Dongshaea marina: one gene and its partner. The protein of the gene in region 1 interacts with the protein of each later gene in a pairwise test. Links are inferred from orthologs where the notes say so. Each region holds a gene or a part of one and is shown in the gene's direction. Other genes may lie near its edges.

Region 1 (4,440 bases):
AAAGGTGGATCCTGAGTCGGCAGCAAGAATTCACCCCAATGATCCCCAGCGGCTCTCCCGGGCCCTTGAGGTATATAGGATCAGTGGTAGCAGCATGACAGAGCTCACCCAGGTCAAGGGAGAGCCTTTGCCTTATAAGGTCTTTCAGTTTGCGATCGCCCCAGAGGAGCGTAGTGAGCTTCATCAGTTGATTGCTAAACGTTTTCAGCTGATGCTTGAGGCGGGCTTTGAGCAGGAGGTGCGAGCCTTGTATCAGCGCGGCGATCTCCATGTGGATCTCCCCTCGATCCGCTGTGTGGGTTACCGGCAGATGTGGGACTATCTTGCCGGTAAGCTTAGCTATGATGAGATGATAGAGCGAGGGATCATCGCGACCCGCCAACTGGCCAAGCGCCAGATCACCTGGCTCAGAGGGTGGCAGGATGTTTTCTGGCTGCGCAGCGGCGATCTTACAAATATTGAGCAAATTTGCTCGGTTGTAGGTGAGAAATAATCCTGTCAATATATAATAGTCAGGCAGTAGTGTTATTTTTTTATTTTTTTTACAACTACAAATTATAAGGAAACGATAGATGGCTAAGGGGCAATCATTACAAGACCCATTTTTGAATGCACTAAGGCGCGAGCGCATTCCTGTTTCGATCTATCTGGTTAATGGCATCAAGCTGCAGGGACAGATTGAATCTTTTGACCAGTTCGTGATCCTGCTCAAAAACACGGTGAGTCAGATGGTTTACAAGCACGCGATCTCTACCGTTGTACCTGCTCGTGCCGTGCACCATCATCAACAGCAGCAATCTTCCGCTGGGAATCACGGCAATAGCAGTAGTAACAGCAACTATCCATCACAGGACGAGGGCTCTTCCGAGCTTTAATCGTTCCTGCCTGTACCGGGTGGATCAGCCTTGATTCCGCCCGGCTTTTCTGTGTTTTTCTGAGGAGTTATTGGCTTGTTTGACCGTTATGAGGTTGGTGAGCAGGCGATCCTGGTCCATGTTTATTTTGCCGATGAGAGCGAAAGCGAAGATCTGGATGAGCTTAAGCTGCTGGCTGACTCTGCGGGTGTCGAAACTCTGGCTGTAGTGACCAGCAGTCGCAAGAGTGTTCAACCCAAATATTTTGTAGGTTCCGGTAAAGCCGAGGAGATCGCGCAAGAGGTTCGGGCCCAGGGGGCCAACCTGGTGATCGTCAACCATGCCCTGACTCCGGCTCAGGAGCGCAACTTAGAGCAGCTCCTGCAGTGCCGGGTTCTGGATAGAACCGGCCTGATTCTGGATATCTTTGCTCAGCGGGCCCGCACCCATGAGGGTAAGCTGCAGGTGGAGCTGGCCCAGCTCCGGCATATTGCCTCGCGGCTGGTTCGCGGCTGGACTCACCTTGAGAGACAGAAGGGGGGAATCGGCCTGCGCGGGCCTGGAGAGACCCAGCTTGAGACCGACCGGCGTCTTATTCGTGAGCGGATCCGTTATATCCTTAAGCGTCTGGAGAAGGTTGAGAAGCGAAGGGCCCAGGGGCGGCGCTCCCGGCAGCGTAACGAGGTTCCGACCGCTTCTATGGTGGGCTATACCAATGCTGGTAAGTCGACTCTGTTTAACCGTCTCACCCAATCCGATGTCTACGCAGCCGATCAGCTGTTCGCGACTCTGGATCCGACCTTGCGGCGCATCGAGGTCAAGGATGTTGGGGAAGTGGTGATGGCAGATACGGTAGGTTTCATCCGCCATCTGCCCCACGAGCTGGTAGCGGCGTTCCGTGCGACCTTGCTGGAGACCCGGGAGGCGGATCTGCTGCTGCATGTCATCGATTGTGCCGATGACAACATGCAGGAGAACATGGATGAGGTCACCGCGGTGCTGGATATCCTGGGCGCCGATGAGATCCCCGCGCTGCTGGTCTACAACAAGATCGATTGCCTGGATGGTTTCCTGCCGAGAATCGAGCGCGATGAACAGGGCCATGCATCCCGGGTTTGGTTATCGGCCAAAACGGGAGAGGGGTGCGATCTCCTGCTGCAGGCTCTGAGCGAGCGGCTGGCGGAGACCATGGTCAATGAATCCCTGTCGATTCCGCCTGCGGCGGCCCGATTACGCGGGCTCCTCTATCAATATAACTGTATCGAATCCGAGCGATTTGATGATGAGGGAAACAGCTTGCTGGATATTCGTTTGGCGCGAACAGACTGGATGCGGCTCTTAAAGCTGGAAGGTGAGCATTTACAACGCTTTATCGTGCCCAAATAGCCTGATAAAGTAGGAACTAAACTTCTCGACGTCTATGAATGGAGTGTGTGATGGCCTGGAATGAGCCTGGAAACAACAACAACAAGGATCGGGATCCCTGGGACAAGAAAGATCGCGATGAGCAGGGGCCCCCGGATATTGATGAGATGATCCGCAATTTCTTTGGCAAGTTTGGAGGGCTATCCAAGCGCAAAGGCGGGCGTAACGGCGGTCTGGCTCCCCTGTGGGGAGGCATCATCGTCATCATAGTAGCTATCTGGCTGGTGAGTGGTTTCTATACCATCAAGGAAGCACAACGCGGTGTCCTGTTGCGTTTTGGTAAGGTCACCGAGGTGGTTCAGCCAGGTCTGCACTGGAAGATGACTTTTGTTGATCGGGTTATTCCGGTCGATGTTCGCTCCGTTCGTTCACTCCAGGCCAGCGGTTTCATGCTGACCAAGGATGAGAACGTGGTTCGGGTCGAGATGGACGTCCAGTATCGCGTCGAGAACCCTGAGCAATACCTGTTCAGTGTGACCAACCCGGATAACAGTTTGCAGCAAGCAACCGATAGTGCACTGCGCTATGTGGTCGGTCATACCTCGATGGATGACATCCTGACCACAGGGCGTGAAGTGGTTCGTCAGGAAACCAGAACCCTTCTGGAGCAGATCATCAAGCCTTATCACATGGGCCTTGAGATTGTTGACGTCAACTTCCTGCCGGCACGTCCACCCGAAGAGGTGAAGGATGCCTTCGATGATGCCATCGCCGCCCAGGAAGATGAGCAGCGTTATATCCGTGAGGCCGAAGCCTATGCCAAGGGTGTTGAGCCTAAGGCGCGTGGTCAGGTGCAGCGGGTACTCCAGCAAGCCGAGGCATACAAAGATAGTACAGTGCTCCAGGCCAAGGGTGCCGTAGCTCGCTTCGATGAGCTGCTGCCTGAGTATAAGGAAGCTCCTAAGATTACTCGTGAGCGTCTCTATCTGGATGCGATGCAATCGGTTCTGCAAAATACCAACAAGGTAATGGTCGATCTGCCGAAGCAGGGCAGTAACAATGTGATCTACCTGCCTTTGGATAAAATGAGTAGCTCGGTGAAAAAGCCGCTTTCTGAAAACGCGATGAGTGATGTGTCGGCCAGTGATACACAGGCATCTCAACAGCCGATCCGTAGTACCAGCCGCTCCAACACGGTGCGCTCCGGTGTTCGCTACCAGTCAGGGAGAGGTAACTGATGAAAAAATTTATTGGAATCATCATTGTCATCGTGCTGGTTCTTGTCTATTCCTCGATGTTTGTGGTTCGGGAAGGACAGCGCGGGATCCTGACTCGCTTTAGCAAGATTGAGCGGGATTCGGCAGGCAAGGCGGTGGTCTTTGAGCCGGGGTTGCACTTTAAGATCCCTGTGGTTGAGAGCGTGATCAAGCTGGATGCCCGGGTTCAGACCCTGGACGGCAACGCGGACCGCTTCGTGACCTCAGAGAAAAAAGATCTGATCATCGACTCCTATGTGAAGTGGCGGATCAGTGATTTTGCCAAGTATTACCTGGCAACCAATGGCGATCGCGCCCGTGCAGAATCCCTGCTCAAGCGCAAGATCAACAACGGCCTGCGCTCTGAGATTGGTAGTCGTACCATCAAGGAGATCGTTTCGGGTCAGCGTGGTGAGCTGATGGAGGATGCCCTCAAGCGTACCGCTCGCTCTTCCGAGCTTGGGATCAAGGTGATTGATGTTCGGATCAAGCAGATCAACCTGCCGACCGAGGTCAGTAACTCCATCTACCAGCGGATGCGTGCCGAGCGTAATGCGGTAGCCAAGGAGCACCGCTCTGAAGGTCAGGAGCAGGCTGAAATCATCCGTGCAACCATAGATCGTAAGGTCACCGTCATGATTGCCGATGCCAATCGTAAGGCGAGCCAGATCAAGGGTGAAGGGGATGCCCAGGCTGCGAAGATCTATGCCAATGCCTATAAGCAGGATCCTGAGTTCTTTAGTTTCTTAAGAAGTCTGCAGGCCTACCAGCACAGCTTTAGCAGCGGCGATAACATGATGGTGTTGTCACCCGATGATAGCTTCTTCAAGTACTTCAATGATTCAAAAGGATCTAAGAAGTAACCTAAGCTGATATTGAACAAAGGGCCTGGTAACAGGCCCTTTTTTATGGTTTTTTAACCGGTTCGATCGAATCATCTGCGCTATGACAGCATTTTTTCTTTT
Region 2 (16,323 bases), 2.8 Mb from region 1 along the record:
GTAGGGGTTGGGCCGGGATTGCGCTGGATGACGCCTGTAGGGCCGATTAGTATCGACCTGGCGTTTGGGGTGAGTGAGACAGAGGTACCGGTGCGGATCCACTTTTCGATGGGGCCAGAGCTATGATTCGGTGGCTATGCAAAGGGGTTGCCGTTTTACTCGGACTCATGGTTATTGGTGTTTTTTTGATGCTGGTGACGGCTACCGGGAGCCAGCTGATTTGGAAAACGGCCCGATGGGCGCTCCCTGAACTTAAGGGGGAGTTGGTTCAGGGGAGTGTAATATCAGGTTGGCAGCTCAGGGATCTGAGCTTTGATTCACCGAAGGTGCAACTCAACCTGGGAAAGGTTCAGCTCGAATGGCAGCTATCCCGGTTATTTGAAGGCAAGCTGACGATTCACAAGCTGGCCCTGCAGGGGCTCAATCTTGAGTTGAAAACGGCCCAAAAGCAGGATAAACCTGTTCAGCAGAGCGAGTCTTCCGGCTCTTTCAGTATGCCTATTGAGGTTGAGTTACAAAGGTTTAGCCTCAAGAATGCGGCTCTTAAGCTGCCGGGTCAGCAGGTTAATTTGGATCATCTGTCAATTCAGGCCAGGCTGGACCGGCAGGGCCTCAGGATCATCTCCCTCATGGGGCAGGATCTGAAAATTCATCTGGCTGCTGCCACAGGGGGAGATAGTGTTGAAACTTACCCAAGGCCAGAGGGTGGTTTGAGCCGGCTACAGCTGCCCTGGTTGCAGGCGCCGCTTCCCATTGAGCTTGAACGATTGCAGCTGGATCGGGTGTCTTTGTGGCAGGGGGCGCAGCAGCAGTTTTGGCAACAGGTAGGGCTGGTGGCCAGCTGGCGGGGAAGTGAGATCTCGGTTCCTCAGTTATGGGTGTGGCACGGGGCCCAAAAATTACGCCTCGAAGGGCGGGCTTTGCTGTTGCCTCCCTATATGGTTAATCTGAAGCTCACGGCCCGGAATATGCTGCCTGACCTTCAGGGGTGACGGGGAGAGTTCGTCTGGCGGGAACACTTTCCGATCTCAGGCTGGATCTTGGGTTATCCGGAGCTTTGAAGGCGGCTTTGCGGGGACATGCTGACCTGGAGAGTGCCGACAAATCCTTTGATATGAAGGCGACATGGCAGCCCTTCTCCTGGCCCCTTTCAGGACAGGAGCAGTTATCGATGCAAGGGGGGGAACTCAGTGCGGGGGGCAGCCTTGAGCGGTTCCAGCTTCAGGGCCACAGTGAGTTGTCGACCCCGGTGGTGCAGGGGCTAAAATTTGCACTTAAGGCGGATGGCTCCCCCCGCAAACTGACTTTGTCATCTCTTAAGCTCACTCTTGGGAAGGGGGAGCTTGTGACCCGGGGAGATCTACAGCTAGCTCCCCACTTAAGCTGGAGTGGAGAAACCGAACTCAAACAACTGGATCCGGCTCATTTTGACCCTCAGCTTCCCGGCGCCATCTCGGGGACAGTTAAGAGTCGGTTTGACCTTATCCAGGGCCACTGGCAGCTGGCCATTGCGGATTTAGCGCTCAACGGGGAGCTTCGTGGCTACCCGCTGCGCAGCAGTGGAGGAGCGAGCCTCAATGAGCGTTTTCAGTGGCAGGCAGATGCTCTGAACCTTGAGACGGGTGATAACCGGGTGCGCCTCGATGGCTCGCCCTTTAAGGGCAGGGGCTGAACATCCAGATCTATGCTCCGAATCTGGATGAGCTCTATCCCTCTGCAGGGGGAGGACTGCTTGGCGAGCTTAAACTTCGTCAGGGGCAAGAGAGCTTGCTGGAGTACCGGCTCAGGGGCAGTAAGCTAAAATTTCAGAGCTGGCAGCTATCATCCCTGAAAATAGCTGGTTCTCAGAAGTTATCGGGAGATTACCAGGGGCACTCAAGTGTTGAGTTGGAGCAGCTCAGGCAGGCAGATACCCTGCTTGAAACTCTTCAGCTCAGGGGCGATGGAAATCTCAGACATCAGCAGCTAAGCCTGGATATTCAGGGTAAACCCATAAGTGGTCACCTGAGCCTGAAGGGGGATTACAGTAAACCACTTTGGCACGGAGAGCTTGCCAAAGGTTGGCTGAATACTCAGGTCGGTCGCTGGCAATTGGAAAAACCTCTGACCATCACGTTGGATCTTCTATCCAGGCAGTTAAAACTGTCTGCTCAGTGCTGGAGATCCAATCCATCCTCCTTGTGTTTGGAGCCTGTGGTTGCCTCTCCTAAACAGGGGCAGCTCCAATTTAAACTCAGTAACTTTTCACTTAAGCGCCTTGGATTTGCTCTTCCGGAAAAGGTGAGTATTGAGAGTGTGTTAGGAGCCTCGGGGCGTTTTCAATGGCAACAAGGCCTGTCACCCTCAGGAGGGCTCAAGCTGGCGCTCTCCTCAGGAAAATTGCAGGCTCAGAACTTTGAAGCTGCGTTTAAGGGACTGAACCTGGATGTAGCTCTTGCTCAGGATCGTTTGAACTCAAGGCTCGATTTTGAGTCGGACCAGCTGGGTAAGGCTAGAGTGGATCTGCTGATAAGTCAGCTCCAGAGTGAACGCAATCTTCAGGGCGAGTTCAAACTCTCCGGGGTGGAGCTGGAAGCTCTCAAACCATTTATCCCTGGACTCAGTGAGCTTTCAGGAGCAGTCGATGCTCAAACTCGTATCGGCGGGACACTTAAGCAGCCCCTGGTTTACGGGGCGATTCACCTCAAGCAGGGAGAACTGATCCAGGCGCAACATATGGTGAGCTTAAGTGACTGGCAGGCCACCCTTAAACTTGACGGGAGCAGTGCTTCCCTTGAGAGCCGAATGAAAGCGGGTCAGGGTTCACTTGCACTCAGTGGTGATGCAAGTTTTGAGGAGCAGCAGCTTTCGGGAGAGCTTCGAATCAAGGGAGACAATGCGCAGGTACAGTACCCGGGAATGGCATCGGCGAAAATCTCTCCAGATCTAAGGCTCGAACTGGGTAAAGAGATCAAGCTCACCGGGCAGCTGACGATCCCATGGGCCCGGATTGCGATCAAGACGTTACCTAAGAGTGCGGTGCCTGTTTCTAACGATTTGATGATCGTAAAAAATGGCAGACTGGTTAAAGAAGATCAGCCAGAAGTGCCGCTATCGATGCGGTTGAAAATAGTGCTGGGAGATGATGTTCGTCTTGAGGCGATGGGGCTTAAGAGTAATCTCGGGGGAGCGCTGACCCTGAGACAGCAGCCGAACAAGCCGATGACAGGTAGTGGTGAAATTGAGATCATTGATGGAACCTATAAAGCCTACGGCCAGGATCTGCAGATCGATGATGGTAAGCTATTTTTTGCGGGGCCCCTGGATGATCCCAATGTGCAGATCAAGGCCCAGCGTCCTGCAAGCTCGATTGAGGGGGATGTTCAGGTATGGATCGAGCTTTCGGGATCTGCCAATGATCTTCAGGCAAAACTGATGTCTGATCCTGATATGAGCGATGCTGAAAAGCTCTCTTATCTTTTGAGGGGCCGGGGTTTTGATCAGGAAGACAGCGGGCAGCAAAATGCGATGCTGGGTGCCCTTTTGGTAAACCAGGGGATCGATCGGGCCGGGGGCCTGGTTGAGGGGATCGTCGGTAAATTCGGGGTCTCGGATGTAGGGGTGGATACCATGGGGACCGGGGACAACACCCAGGTTGCGATCAGTGGCTATCTCTCTCCGAAACTTCGTTTGAGCTATGGTATGGGTGTTTTCTCGACCTTCAGTGAGCTGCAGCTTCGCTATGAGCTTTTGCCTAAGCTGTATCTGCAGGCGGCCAGTGGTGTGGCCCAGGCCCTTGATCTCCTGTATCAGTTTGACTTTTAGGCTGAGCCTAATCAACCTCAGATCTGCATAAGCGCTTCCTTTTCAAGCCGAGACATTCGGATGCTCGGCTTCTTTTCCTGGAAGATATATGCAATGAGGCCAGCAAGGAGATTCACCATAAAGCTGATGCAGCTACGATGCCGTGAGTGTTCTATCTGAGAGATGTTCTTCAGCTGATCAAAGACGGTTTCAATGATGAAGCGTTTGCGGAGCATCAGCTTATCCCATAGCCGCATCAACTTTGGTTTCATATTCTTCCTGATGCTGGTAATTAATGTGACCCCTTGGTCTGCCAGCTCTTCTGCAAGTGGTCCTGAAATATAGCCTTTATCTCCATAGAGTGAACCCCAGAGCTGCTCGCACATTTCAGGAAGAGGAGTTCTGTCATCAACATTGGCTGGGGTTAATTTGACCGAGATAACACCACCTTGATCATTGATGATAAGGTGCAATTTAAATCCATAAAACCACCCCATGGTTCCTTTGCCACGCTTGGCAGCACCTTGAAATACTTGATGTCGAGGGATGCGAAGGTTATGGCAAACCTGAAGTTTTGTTGAGTCGACGAATGCAATCCCAGTAGGTTTTGCTTGTCTGTGGGTGAGATAGGAGCACAAAGGGACAAGGGTCGTTTGCATCAATTTCAACATCCGGGTGTAACTCACCAGGCCGGGGAACTCGCTTTTCCAGTACTTACATACGAACTGAAGATAATAGGATTTAAAGTCTCGGAATCCCAAGCGATGGAATGCGATGACGATGGTCATCACTTCACTGACAGCCAGGCGAGAGGGTCTGTTCCGCTGCTTCACACCTAAGGAGATCTGCTGTTTTTGCCAAGCGGGTAGAAAGACCTGACAGAAATCATCGACATCAACGAAAATAGCTTCTAAATTGATCATGCCCAAGCTCCTTGGCGATTGATGGTTCTGGACAAACGATCAGATCGCAGCTTGGGCTTTTAGTTCCCCTCTTATGCGCAGCTCAGGTTAATCAGGCTGGTAACTCTGGAGAAACTCCTCCAGCTCTCTGGAGGGAAGGGGGTAGCTTCCCAGATACCCCTGGAAATTATGGCAGCCTAGTTTCTTCAGGGTGGCTAGCTGCTCCGGGGTTTCGACGCCTTCTGCGGTGATCTCAAAACCAAATGCCTCCCCAAGTGAGAGGATGGCACTCACCATCACCTCATCCTGGGGATTTTCTAACAGGGTTTTAATAAAGGCCTGATCCAGTTTGACCTCATCGGCCGGGAGCTCTTTGAGATAGACAAGTGAGGAGTGACCCGTGCCAAAATCATCGATAGATAGCATGAAACCCAGCTCCTTAAGCTGAGAAAGCTTATGCTGTGCCTCCAGGTGATCTTCGAGGATCACATTTTCGGTGATCTCCAGCTTGACTGTTTTCGGATCGATTTCGGCATCGGCAAAAACATCCTGAAGCTCTTTGATAAAGCCCGGCATATGAAAGTGACGAGTGCTGATATTGATCGCCATGCTGGGGATGTGAAGGCCAAGGTGTTGCCAATAGGCGAGCTGTGCTGCAGATTTTTTGAGGACCCACTGGCTGATGTCACAGATCTGATTGGTCTCTTCGGCGATGGGGATGAAGTATCCGGGAGAGATGGCCTCATTGTCTTTCGAAAACCAACGCAGTAATACTTCAATCCCGACCAGTTGCCGCTCACCCACGGTGAATTGAGGCTGGAAATAGAGTTCCAGCTCCTCCTGGAGCAGGGCCTGGCGCAGCTGACTACGAAGCGTCATCCGCTGGTGGGTATCCTGGCTAATGTTGGGCTCAAAATAGCTGAACTTCCCCCGGTGGACGCCCTGTTTGGCGTGGTGAAGAGCGGCGTCGGCGAACTGCATTAACTCCTGAGGGTTTTGGGTTTGCTCGGGATACAGAGCAATTCCTATGGTGGCGCTGACATGGATCTGTGATTCAAACAGCTGAAAGGGTTTTTCGAGCAAAGAGAGTAACTCGGTTGCATGATGTTTGGTTTTTAGTCGGGTTGCAAGCTTCTGCTGGCTTGGCTCTTCGATAACCAGAGCGAAGAGATCGCTTGAGATTCGGGCCGAGAGTATCTGCTCATTGCTGTGCTCGCGGATCCGACTTGCCAGCTGTTGCAGCAATTGATCACCTGCACTATGCCCCAGAGAGTTGTTGATGCTCTGAAAGTGGTCGATATCCAGTAGCAGTAATCCTCCATGGGCGGAGCTCTTCTCCAGCTTTTGATGCAGTGTTGCCAATAGGGCATTGCGGTTATAAAAACCTGTGAGCGGATCAAGTGTACTCAGTTGCTCTATCTGTTTTTGGTGTTTGGTTTGTTCGCTGATATCTGCCATGTTGCAGATATAGGACTGGAGTTGCAGCTCATTATCATAGATGGGGGTCACAGTCATGAACTGAGGATAAAGATAGCCATCCTGGTAGGTACATTGAACTTCTCCCTGCCAGTAGCCATGAATTTCAATCGACTCTTTAACGCTTTCGTAGAAGATATCGCCATAGAAGCCGGGACGGATCTCCCGAAAATGTTTATCCAGCAAGGCCCTGGGAGGATAACCGCTGATCCGGCTCCAGGCTTTGTTGGAGAGCTGAATGATAAACTCTTTATCCAGGATGATCATCGCATTGAGGCTCTCGAAGGCCGCAGCTCCAATCTGCAGGGCCCTGTGTTGCTGGAAGTAGTAGAGTTCACTACTGGCGTGCTCCGAGGCCAGCTCCAGAAGATTGCGCAGCGCAATAGGATCGGCAATGGGCTCATCAAACAGCAGTGAGATAAGACCTATAACCTGGTTGTGCGGGGTATACAGAGAGATCCCGGCATAGGCAGTAAAGGCTTTGCTCCCCTCCAATAGTTGTCCGGGAAACTCCAGCTCACCACCATCTTCGATGAGTAGCCAATGCTGTTGCTGCTGCAGTGTGAGCAGATGATCAGTTCCTGTGATGCAAAATGCCGGCTGCAGCTCCTGGTGGCCTGCATGGGCCAGGGACTGAAGCTGTGGGGGCTCTGAGAGCTCCAGGTACTCACTGACGACGACCCGGCAGGCCCCGGTCAGGCCATTGAGTAAGATCGCCAGGTTTTCAAAATAGAGTTGACCCCGTTTATCTGCCAGCAGGGTCAGCAGCTCTGGTGTCGACTCCCTGGACGGAGGTGTATCCAGGGAGTCGAGAGTCATCAAGCGGTGGGTGATGGGAGCTAGACGATTTGAGATCTCCTTTGCCAGGGTGCGTTCACTCGAATCAAAATTTTTTTTATGCAGGTAATCCAGTGTAAGAAAAAGTTGTGGGAGCTGGGTGTCAGAATCACCGATTTCAATATCCATTCGGCTGGCAAGGGGTGGATTATCCAGATAGTCAAACCCCTTGAGCAGGGGTTGGCTTGCGGGTTCACTAAAGGTCATCAGACTCCTTTGATGAAGTCCTTTGAGGTAACGGGGCTTACTCTCCATGGAGCCCAGAGAAGGCAGTTGCCCCAGCTGATAGATGGGGTGAAATAGTTCATGCTGCTCTTGATGTTGCCAGAGCACCAGGCGATCGGGTCCCAGAAAGTAGTTCAGATATTGGATCAGGTATTGGGCCATGATGAGTTGTTGGGCGGCCGGGGCCTGGGCTGGGATCTCGGGAAGCAGACAGGCCAGGCCATTTTGCTGCTGTTGTGCTTTTTCGAGGCTTTGAGATTGAATCTGGACCAACCAGCGGTGATTGGACAGAGGATGCCACATCAGGCTAAACAGCAGATCGCTTCGCTCCATCAGCCAACATCCGGGCCGCATGGTCCGGTTTAATTGCTGCCAGTGACTCACCTCATCTGGGGTTAAGCTGTTTAACCAGCTTGCCAGATCCGATTGAAAGCCCAAATCTTCAGTCACACATAAGGGGCTGGATCCGAGATCGTTCATCTGTTGCAGTTCGGTATCGATGAGCCAGAAACTTTGGGAGTCTTGTGAGGCAGAAGAGATTGCAGGCAGTGTATCCATACGAGAGCCATTTTTGATTTTCTTCACATACAGCATAGCCCTTGTATTTATAAATCGGCGGCAAAAATCTGACTTGTGGAATTTGACCTGCAGTCAGCTTTTTGTGCCTGTGGCACAATTGTCCGGCCGCGGATGCTGCACATGGATGTGCGAATGTAGCGATAGCCATGGATGGTGTTAGCTACCTTCGGGTTAGGCCGTTCTCAGGCATCCTGCCTTCCTCGGCATTGATACATCCTGTATGGCAGAGATGCTCACCCAGTCCCCCTAACAACCCCGAGGGAGCCCCTCGATTCGCGTTGATCCTCAGAGCCACTGGTTTTATGAGATACGCAGAAACGAGCCATTCATGGCTCGACCCTGCTTTCAGGATATTCATATCCTTCAATCTCAAACACCAACGTGACCCTTCGGTGCGAATCAAAGGGGAGTTTAAACCCCGTGAGCAAGCTCCGAGGCGAACTATAAACCCACTATTGTTGTTTTCGAGACAGGGTGGAATTGCTCCCGGAGCAATGAAACGCGAGGAATGGATACCGAGCTGGTAGGATTATCAGGGATGATAATCGCCGAGCCACGCAGGTCGATGTCGGGAACATCGTTCCGAAGTGAGTTTTTGATTACTTTTGGCGATACAAAGTAATGTGCTGCCGGCACCCCGGCATATGCAGCGTAGCTGCAAAAAGGCTATCCGTAGGATAAAAATGCAGTTTGACCTGCGGTCAGCAGTTTTGTGCCTGTGGCACAACTGTCCGGCCGCGGATGCTACACAAGGATGTGCGAATGTAGCGGTAGCCATGGATGGCGCTAGCGATCTACGGGTAAGGGGGAGATAGCTCCCCTTACCCGTCAGCCTTGCTGACGCAGTGGCCCCAGTCGGGTGAAGAAGTGCTGGCAGCGTTTGCGGTTGTTAAAATGGGTCTTTTTGATCGCATGAAAACGTAACCTTGGATCATCGGCCCGGGTCTGCTGCTGATGTTGCTCCAGGATGTGGATCATCGGGGCGGCGGCCAGTGGGGTACTGAGAATGGTGGTCAGGGTAAATTCACAGGTCTCTGGCCCAAAGAACAGCTCCAGCTGATCGACACTGCGATAAAAGGCGGTCAGTTGCTCCGGGTGGGCGTAGCCCCGACGCAGTGATTTTAGAAGCTCTGAGAGGGTTTGATGCAGCTGGCGGATCCCTTGTCGGTATCCATGGTGGCTACGCAGGGCCAGTAGGTCATCAAAGTCGATCTGTGCCAGATCACGGGGTAGCTTAAGATGGATATCCATATGAAAGCTATCGAAACCGGTGCGGTTGTGATAGCTGGACTCCGAGAGGTGGAGCAGCCGGTCCAGGTAATCATGATCAGTAATTAGGCAGTGGCCCGACTCAAGAGACCATTCATGGGCAAGACGCATCGACAATAAGTTGGCCAGGCGTTTGGGAAGCAGGATCCCCTCGGGATGAATGGAAGCAAACCCTTTCTCAATGCAGAACTGTTGCAGAGGTTCCAGCCCGGGTTGCGAGGGCCACAGATAGTCATGATTGTCAGCTTGTTGCCAGCGAGCGATGAGTTCAGGGTTGCCAAATACCTTGTGACGACGAAACTGAGGGCTCAGCAGAGAGCTGAGCTGCTGGATCAATGGCTGACTGTATCTATTGAACTGCTCGGGTTCGGGAAGCTCTCCCAGGAGATCGGTATTTTGGGTGAGAGACTCGACTCTCTGACTGAGGGACAGGGGCTCAGTGGTACGTGAGGTAAAACTCAGTTTGTCCAGGTAGAGGAGGGCAAACTTGAGCCAGAGATCGTCGCGAACTTCGAGACCCGGATAATAGATAAAATGATTCATAAGTCGAGCTAGTGTCTTAGAGCGGCTTTTTGAGCTAAAGGTGGGAATATACTGGCTATTTGGTGTGGGAGCAACTGAGCATATTTTGGGTGACGGCTCTCTTATGTTCAACTGGTCCTGGATGGTTACTCGTAACGCTGAGGTATTGCTGATTCAGGAGTATCTCAGCAGGCCCTTTGAGGTAGAAATATGAACTGGCTGATGGATTAAAGGTGATCAATTTGTCATTTCATATTAAAATTACCCTATCAAGTGACAACCCCCTTTTGAGTGATACAAAGGGGGTTGCGCTTTTATTGTCAGCATTAAAAGTATGTGGATGTGTTGAAATGAACAGAATTCCGATGACAGTTCGTGGTGCAGAGAAGCTACGAGAGGAGCTGGAACACCTGAAATCGGTCAGGCGTCCAGAGATTATCCAGGCGATTGCTGAAGCTCGTGAGCACGGTGATCTGAAGGAGAATGCCGAATATCACGCCGCCCGTGAACAGCAGGGCTTCTGTGAGGGGCGGATCCAGGAGATCGAGGCGAAGCTCTCTTGTGCTCAGGTGATTGATGTCACCAAGCTTCCCAATCATGGCCGCGTCGTCTTTGGGACGACAGTGAAGGTGTATAAGACCGACACAGATCAGGAGCTGACCTATCAGATCGTCGGAGATGATGAATCCGATATCAAGCAGAACCGGATCTCGGTGAACTCGCCAATTGCGCGTGCCTTGGTTGGCAAAGAGGTCGATGATGTGGCTGTGGTGATGACACCTGCAGGTGAAGTCGAATACGAAGTGGTTGAGGTAGATTACATCTAACTGCAGCAGAAGATGCAATAAGGCCGGATTGAGATCCGGCCTTATTTGGTTTTAAGCCTTGGGAAGCTTGATCTTTTGCTCGTCGCTGGGACGATACATCACCAGAGTGTGGCCGATGACCTGCACCTTGGATGCGTTAGTTTCACGCAGGATCGCTTCGATGACCAGCTTTTTGGTTTCACGATCTTCGGTAGCAACCTTCACCTTGATCAGCTCATGGTGAGTGAGTGCTAACTCGATCTCGGCAATAACGCCTTCGGTCAGTCCGTGTTGACCCAGTAACACTACCGGCTTGAGGTGATGCGCAAGCCCCTTGAGGTGCTGTTTCTGTTTTGTAGTCAGAGAAATCATCAACTTTCTTGAAATTGTGGGTTGAAAAGAGAACATTCTACCCCCATCTGCCCTTTATTACACTAATCCTTGGGATTTATTAACCTCAATGGGAAAGAAAAAACAGTCAGCCAGCTCTAAGCGTTGGTTGAAAGAACATTTCGATGACCCCTTTGTGCGCCAGGCACAAAAGCAGGGGCTTCGCTCACGGGCTGCATTTAAGCTCGATGAGATCCAGCAAAAAGACACCCTGATAAAGCCCGGGATGACGGTGGTCGACCTTGGAGCCGCTCCGGGAGGCTGGTCCTTTTATGCCGCAGAACAGATCGGTGGCCAGGGGAAAGTGATCGCTTGCGATATCCTTCCTATGGATCCCATCGTGGGGGTGGATTTTCTTCAGGGAGATTTTCGTGAAGAATCTGTTCTCAATGCCCTGCTTGAGCGGGTTGGTGGTGATAAGGTCGATGTGATCCTTTCGGATATGGCCCCGAATATGAGTGGTAATCCCGGAGTCGATCAGCCAAAATCCATGTATCTCGTTGAATTAGCTCTTGAAATGTGCCGGGATGTTCTGGCGACCAAGGGCAGTTTTATCGTCAAAGTGTTTCAGGGGGATGGCTTTGATGCCTACCTCAAACAGGTTCGCGAACTCTTCAGTTCGGTGCGGATCCGCAAACCTGAATCCTCGCGGGCTCGTTCTCGTGAAGTCTACATTGTGGCTAGCGGTTTTAAACTGTAGTACCCTAATCCACGTTTAACTCAATTAATTGTATCCAGCGAGGTCTACGAATTTGAACGACATGGCGAAAAACCTAATTTTGTGGTTGGTAATCGCCGTTGTATTGATGTCGATCTTTCAGAGTTTTAGCCCAGGGAAGACATCGGGACAACAGCTAGATTACTCGACTTTCATTCATGATGTGAACAAGAACCAGATCCAGGAAGTTCATATCAATGGCCAGTCGATAAACGGTTTGAAGAAAAGCGGTGATCGCTTTACCACGACAGTGCCAATGCACGATCCACAGTTGCTGGATGATCTGTTGAACAATAATGTTCGTGTCGTTGGTGTGCCGCCAGCTGAGCCAAGCCTGCTGACATCGATCTTCATCTCCTGGTTCCCAATGCTGCTGCTGATCGGTGTGTGGATCTTCTTCATGCGCCAGATGCAGGGTGGTGGGGGCAAGGGTGCCATGTCCTTCGGTAAGAGTAAGGCACGCCTGATGGGAGAAGATCAGGTCAACACTACTTTCGCGGATGTCGCCGGTTGTGACGAAGCCAAGGAAGAGGTGGGTGAGCTGGTGGATTACCTTCGTGATCCAAGCCGCTTCCAGAAGCTGGGCGGCCGTATTCCAACCGGTATCCTGATGGTAGGACCTCCCGGAACCGGTAAGACCTTGCTGGCTAAGGCGATTGCCGGTGAAGCCAAGGTACCCTTCTTCACCATCTCTGGTTCTGACTTCGTTGAGATGTTTGTCGGTGTGGGTGCCTCGCGGGTACGGGACATGTTTGAGCAGGCTAAGAAGTCCGCTCCCTGTATTGTATTCATCGATGAAATTGATGCGGTTGGTCGTCAGCGTGGCGCCGGTTTGGGAGGTGGTCACGACGAGCGTGAGCAGACTCTGAACCAGATGCTGGTTGAGATGGATGGTTTCGAAGGAAACGAAGGGATCATCGTTATTGCCGCAACCAACCGTCCCGATGTTCTGGATCCGGCACTACTGCGTCCCGGTCGCTTTGACCGCCAGGTGGTGGTGGGTCTTCCGGATGTACGAGGCCGTGAGCATATCCTCAAGGTCCACATGCGCAAGGTGCCCCTGGGTGACAATGTTGAGCCTGCAGTGATCGCGCGCGGAACTCCTGGCTTCTCAGGCGCGGATCTGGCGAACCTGGTGAATGAAGCAGCTCTGTTTGCCGCCCGTGGTAACAAGCGTGTTGTTGCCATGGAGGAGTTCGAGAAGGCCAAAGATAAGATCATGATGGGCGCCGAGCGTAAGTCCATGGTGATGACCGAGGATCAGAAAGAGGCGACCGCCTACCACGAGGCGGGACATGCTATCGTCGGTCGTCTGATGCCGGATCATGATCCTGTGTACAAGGTGAGTATCATTCCACGGGGACGTGCCCTGGGTGTGACCATGTATCTTCCTGAGCAGGATAGGGTTAGTCACTCCAAGCAGTATCTTGAGTCGATGATCTCCAGCTTGTATGGCGGGCGAATTGCCGAAGAGCTGATCTATGGTGCCGAAAAGGTATCAACCGGTGCTTCAAATGACATCGAGCGGGCAACCGATATTGCTCGCAAGATGGTGACCCAGTGGGGCTTTTCCGAAAAGCTTGGTCCGCTTCTCTATGCAGATGAAGAGGGTGAGGTCTTCTTAGGACGCAGTGCTGCCAAGAGTAAGCATATGTCCGATGAGACGGCTCACCTTATCGATGCCGAGATCAAGGAGCTGGCGGATCGTAACTACCAGCGGGCACTGAAGATCCTTGAGGATAACCGCGACATCCTGCAAACCATGAAGGATGCGCTGATGAAGTATGAAACCATTGATGCCAAGCAGCTTGATGATCTGATGGCGCGTCGCGAGGTACGCCAGCCCGAGGAGTGGGGACGCGATGACAGCAATGGACCATCCTCCGAGACCAAACCGGATGCGGATGATGAGCCTAAGCAGGAGTCTGAGTCTCAGCCACCGAAGGACAATCTGGATGAACCATCGGATGTTCCTGTGAAGTAACCACAGGCCGTCGAATGCGATAACCCCGGGGTCACTCCCGGGGTTTTTTATTCGTAACCTGGGCTAAACTCGTTGTGGCTGGTGACTTGAACAGCCAGCAGTGACTCGTTTAAAGGAGCGATAAAGTGGCGGTGTTTAATTTCTCTGACAAATCTCTGGATCTGACAACCCCCCGGGTGATGGGGATCCTTAATGTAACCCCGGATTCATTCTCTGACGGGGGCCAGTTTTCCAGCTATGCCAAGGCGCTGGAGCGTGCCCGGCAGATGGTCGCTGATGGCGCCAGCATTATTGATATTGGCGGAGAGTCGACCCGGCCTGGTGCGGCTGAGGTGACACAAGCTGAGGAGCTGGAGCGGGTGATCCCTTTGGTAGAGGCGATAACCCGGGAGCTGGATGTGTTGGTGTCGGTGGATACCAGCAAGCCACAGGTGATCTGTGAAGCTGCAGCGGCAGGCGCCCACCTGATTAATGATGTGCGAGCGCTGCAGGAGCCCGGGGCATTGGAGGCTGCGGCACAATCGGGGTTGCCGGTCTGCCTGATGCATATGCAGGGTCAGCCGAGAACCATGCAGCAGCAGCCCAGTTACCGGGATCTGCTTGTTGAAATAGAAGAGTTTTTTGAACAACGAATCGCAGCTTGTGCCACAGCAGGGATCTCCCGTGAAAAGATTTTGCTGGACCCCGGGTTTGGATTTGGCAAGACTCTGGAGCATAATTACCAGCTACTTGGGCAACTAGAGTATTTTCATCAGCTCAAGTGCCCGCTGCTGGTGGGGATGTCCCGCAAATCTATGGTGGGTAACCTGCTGGATCGCCCGGTTGAGGAGCGTTTGGCCGGGAGCCTTGGCTGCGCGGCCATCGCCCTGCTGAAAGGCGCCCGGATCATCCGGGTCCACGATGTGAAAGAGACCTATGATCTGCTGCGAGTGATTGAGACGACCCGGCAGTATGCTGACGAGGGTATTTTTTCTGAAGGCTCATTTTGAGCCAAGAGATTTGATGGGGTGGTAAATCTTGATGACAGCTGTTGATTCCTGGTTTAGCCAGCCCTGCTGCTAACAATAGATGATTAATAAATTGGACTTAAGAAGACAATGACACGTAAATATTTTGGTACTGATGGTATCCGTGGCAAGGTGGGTGAGCATCCTGTCACTCCGGATTTTGTATTGAAGCTTGGCTGGGCTGCAGGCCGGGTCCTGTCTCGCCAGGGCTCGCGTAAGGTGTTGATCGGCAAGGACACCCGGATCTCAGGCTACATGATGGAGTCTGCCCTTGAGGCGGGGTTGTCGGCTGCTGGCTTAAAAGCGGCCCTGCTAGGACCTATGCCCACTCCGGCGGTTGCCTATCTGACTCGCACCTTCCGCGCCGAGGCTGGCATCGTGATTAGTGCCTCCCATAACCCTTATTATGATAACGGGATCAAATTCTTCTCTGCCGATGGCAGCAAGCTTCCCGATGAGCTTGAGCAGGAGATAGAGCAGTATCTTGAGCAACCCATTGAGTGTGTTGAGTCCGGTGAGCTTGGCAAGGCGCTGCGTATCGATGATGCTGCTGGGCGTTATATTGAGTTTTGTAAGGGCACCTTCCCGGCTCAGGAGAGCTTGGAAGGCCTCAAGATCGTGGTGGACTGTGCCCATGGGGCGACCTATCACATCGCGCCTGCCGTCTTCTCTGAACTGGGCGCCGAGGTGATTGCCATGGGGGTTGAACCCGATGGCCTTAACATCAATGAAAAAGTGGGGTCAACCGCACCGGATGCCCTGATAGAGCGGGTTCTTGCCGAAGAGGCCGATCTGGGGGTTGCTCTGGATGGGGATGGCGACCGATTGATCCTGGTGGATCAGAAGGGAGTGCTGATCGATGGCGATGAGATCCTCTATATCATCGCCCGTCATCTATTGTGCCAGGGGCGACTCAATGGCGGGGTTGTGGGCACTCAGATGGCTAACCTCGGGCTGGAGCTGGCGCTTAAAACACTGGGAATCCCCTTTGCCCGTGCCAAGGTGGGGGACCGTTATGTGATGGAGATGCTCAAAGAGCGCGGCTGGACCCTGGGCGGGGAGAACTCCGGGCATATTATTTGTCTTAATCAAACCACCACAGGTGATGGCATTGTTGCCGCGCTACAGGTGCTGGCGGCGATGCGTGAGTCTGGGCTCTCTTTATATGAGCTTCGTAGCGGCATGAACAAGTTCCCTCAGGTGCTCGTCAATGTGCGTTATAAAGGGGGCAGCATCAACCCACTGGAGAGCCAAGGCGTGCAAGATGCGGTGCAGGCAGTGGAGCAGGAGCTTGGAGAGCGTGGCCGGGTCTTGTTGCGTAAGTCAGGAACAGAGCCGCTTATTCGGGTGATGGTTGAGGGTGAGCAGCAAGAGCAGGTTCAGCAGTTGGCGCAAAAAATTGCTCAACAGGTTGAATTGGCTGGAAAATAATCTGAATCAGGGCTTTTATTAATCATTGAGCCAGGGTTTGTTTGTTAACTGAGCAGTTAAACATTTTTTTTAATTTTTTGCTTGTAACGGCGACCGGGTCTGGTTAGTATTAGCCCCGCTTCGGAGGGAACGGTGAACGGGGCTTGAGAAAAGAGTCTTGTTTCGAACAAAGATCTGTTAGAGTTCCTGAAGGTATAGTGAGGAATTTGATCTTTTAAACTCTAGAGCGAGTGCAGGTTAATGTACGAGATACTGTTGATTTTATACCTGCTGGTTGCGATTGCTTTGATAGCTCTCGTTTTGATACAGCAGGGTAAAGGTTCTGAGATGGGAGCCTCTTTCGGCTCAGGTGCTTCATCCACTTTGTTTGGCGCATCGGGTTCAGGAAACTTCC

Evidence for each region.
Region 2: the proteins of hflK (region 1) and ftsH interact in binary tests that used the Escherichia coli proteins (3 or more experiments, as listed by UniProt). The link is inferred for Dongshaea marina from one-to-one orthologs.

The regions. Positions count from the first base shown.
Region 1 is NZ_CP028897.1:4,192,512-4,196,951, reverse strand. The notes cover bases 1,458-4,373. They hold hflK (FtsH protease activity modulator HflK), read left to right. Parts: upstream 1,458-2,290; coding sequence 2,291-3,457; downstream 3,458-4,373. Other genes in these bases: hflC (protease modulator HflC), read left to right, coding at 3,457-4,338; hflX (ribosome rescue GTPase HflX), read left to right, coding at 1,458-2,240. Also shown: tRNA (adenosine(37)-N6)-dimethylallyltransferase MiaA, read left to right, coding at 1-493; RNA chaperone Hfq, read left to right, coding at 573-875; more of hflX, read left to right, coding at 951-1,457.
Region 2 is NZ_CP028897.1:1,386,454-1,402,776, forward strand. Bases 11,018-14,016 are described here. They hold ftsH (ATP-dependent zinc metalloprotease FtsH), read left to right. Parts: upstream 11,018-11,541; coding sequence 11,542-13,491; downstream 13,492-14,016. Other genes in these bases: rlmE (23S rRNA (uridine(2552)-2'-O)-methyltransferase RlmE), read left to right, coding at 11,018-11,489; folP (dihydropteroate synthase), read left to right, coding at 13,671-14,016. Also shown: autotransporter assembly complex protein TamA, read left to right, coding at 1-126; DB847_RS06850 (hypothetical protein), read left to right, coding at 123-992; DB847_RS06855 (hypothetical protein), read left to right, coding at 989-1,672; DB847_RS06860 (translocation/assembly module TamB domain-containing protein), read left to right, coding at 1,768-3,804; DB847_RS06865 (IS982 family transposase), read right to left, coding at 3,822-4,706; DB847_RS06870 (putative bifunctional diguanylate cyclase/phosphodiesterase), read right to left, coding at 4,794-7,781; DB847_RS06875 (hypothetical protein), read right to left, coding at 8,631-9,614; transcription elongation factor GreA, read left to right, coding at 9,944-10,420; ribosome assembly RNA-binding protein YhbY, read right to left, coding at 10,472-10,768; more of rlmE, read left to right, coding at 10,860-11,017; more of folP, read left to right, coding at 14,017-14,480; glmM (phosphoglucosamine mutase), read left to right, coding at 14,589-15,929; preprotein translocase subunit SecG, read left to right, coding at 16,170-16,323. UniProt on the Escherichia coli protein: Acts as a processive, ATP-dependent zinc metallopeptidase for both cytoplasmic and membrane proteins. Plays a role in the quality control of integral membrane proteins.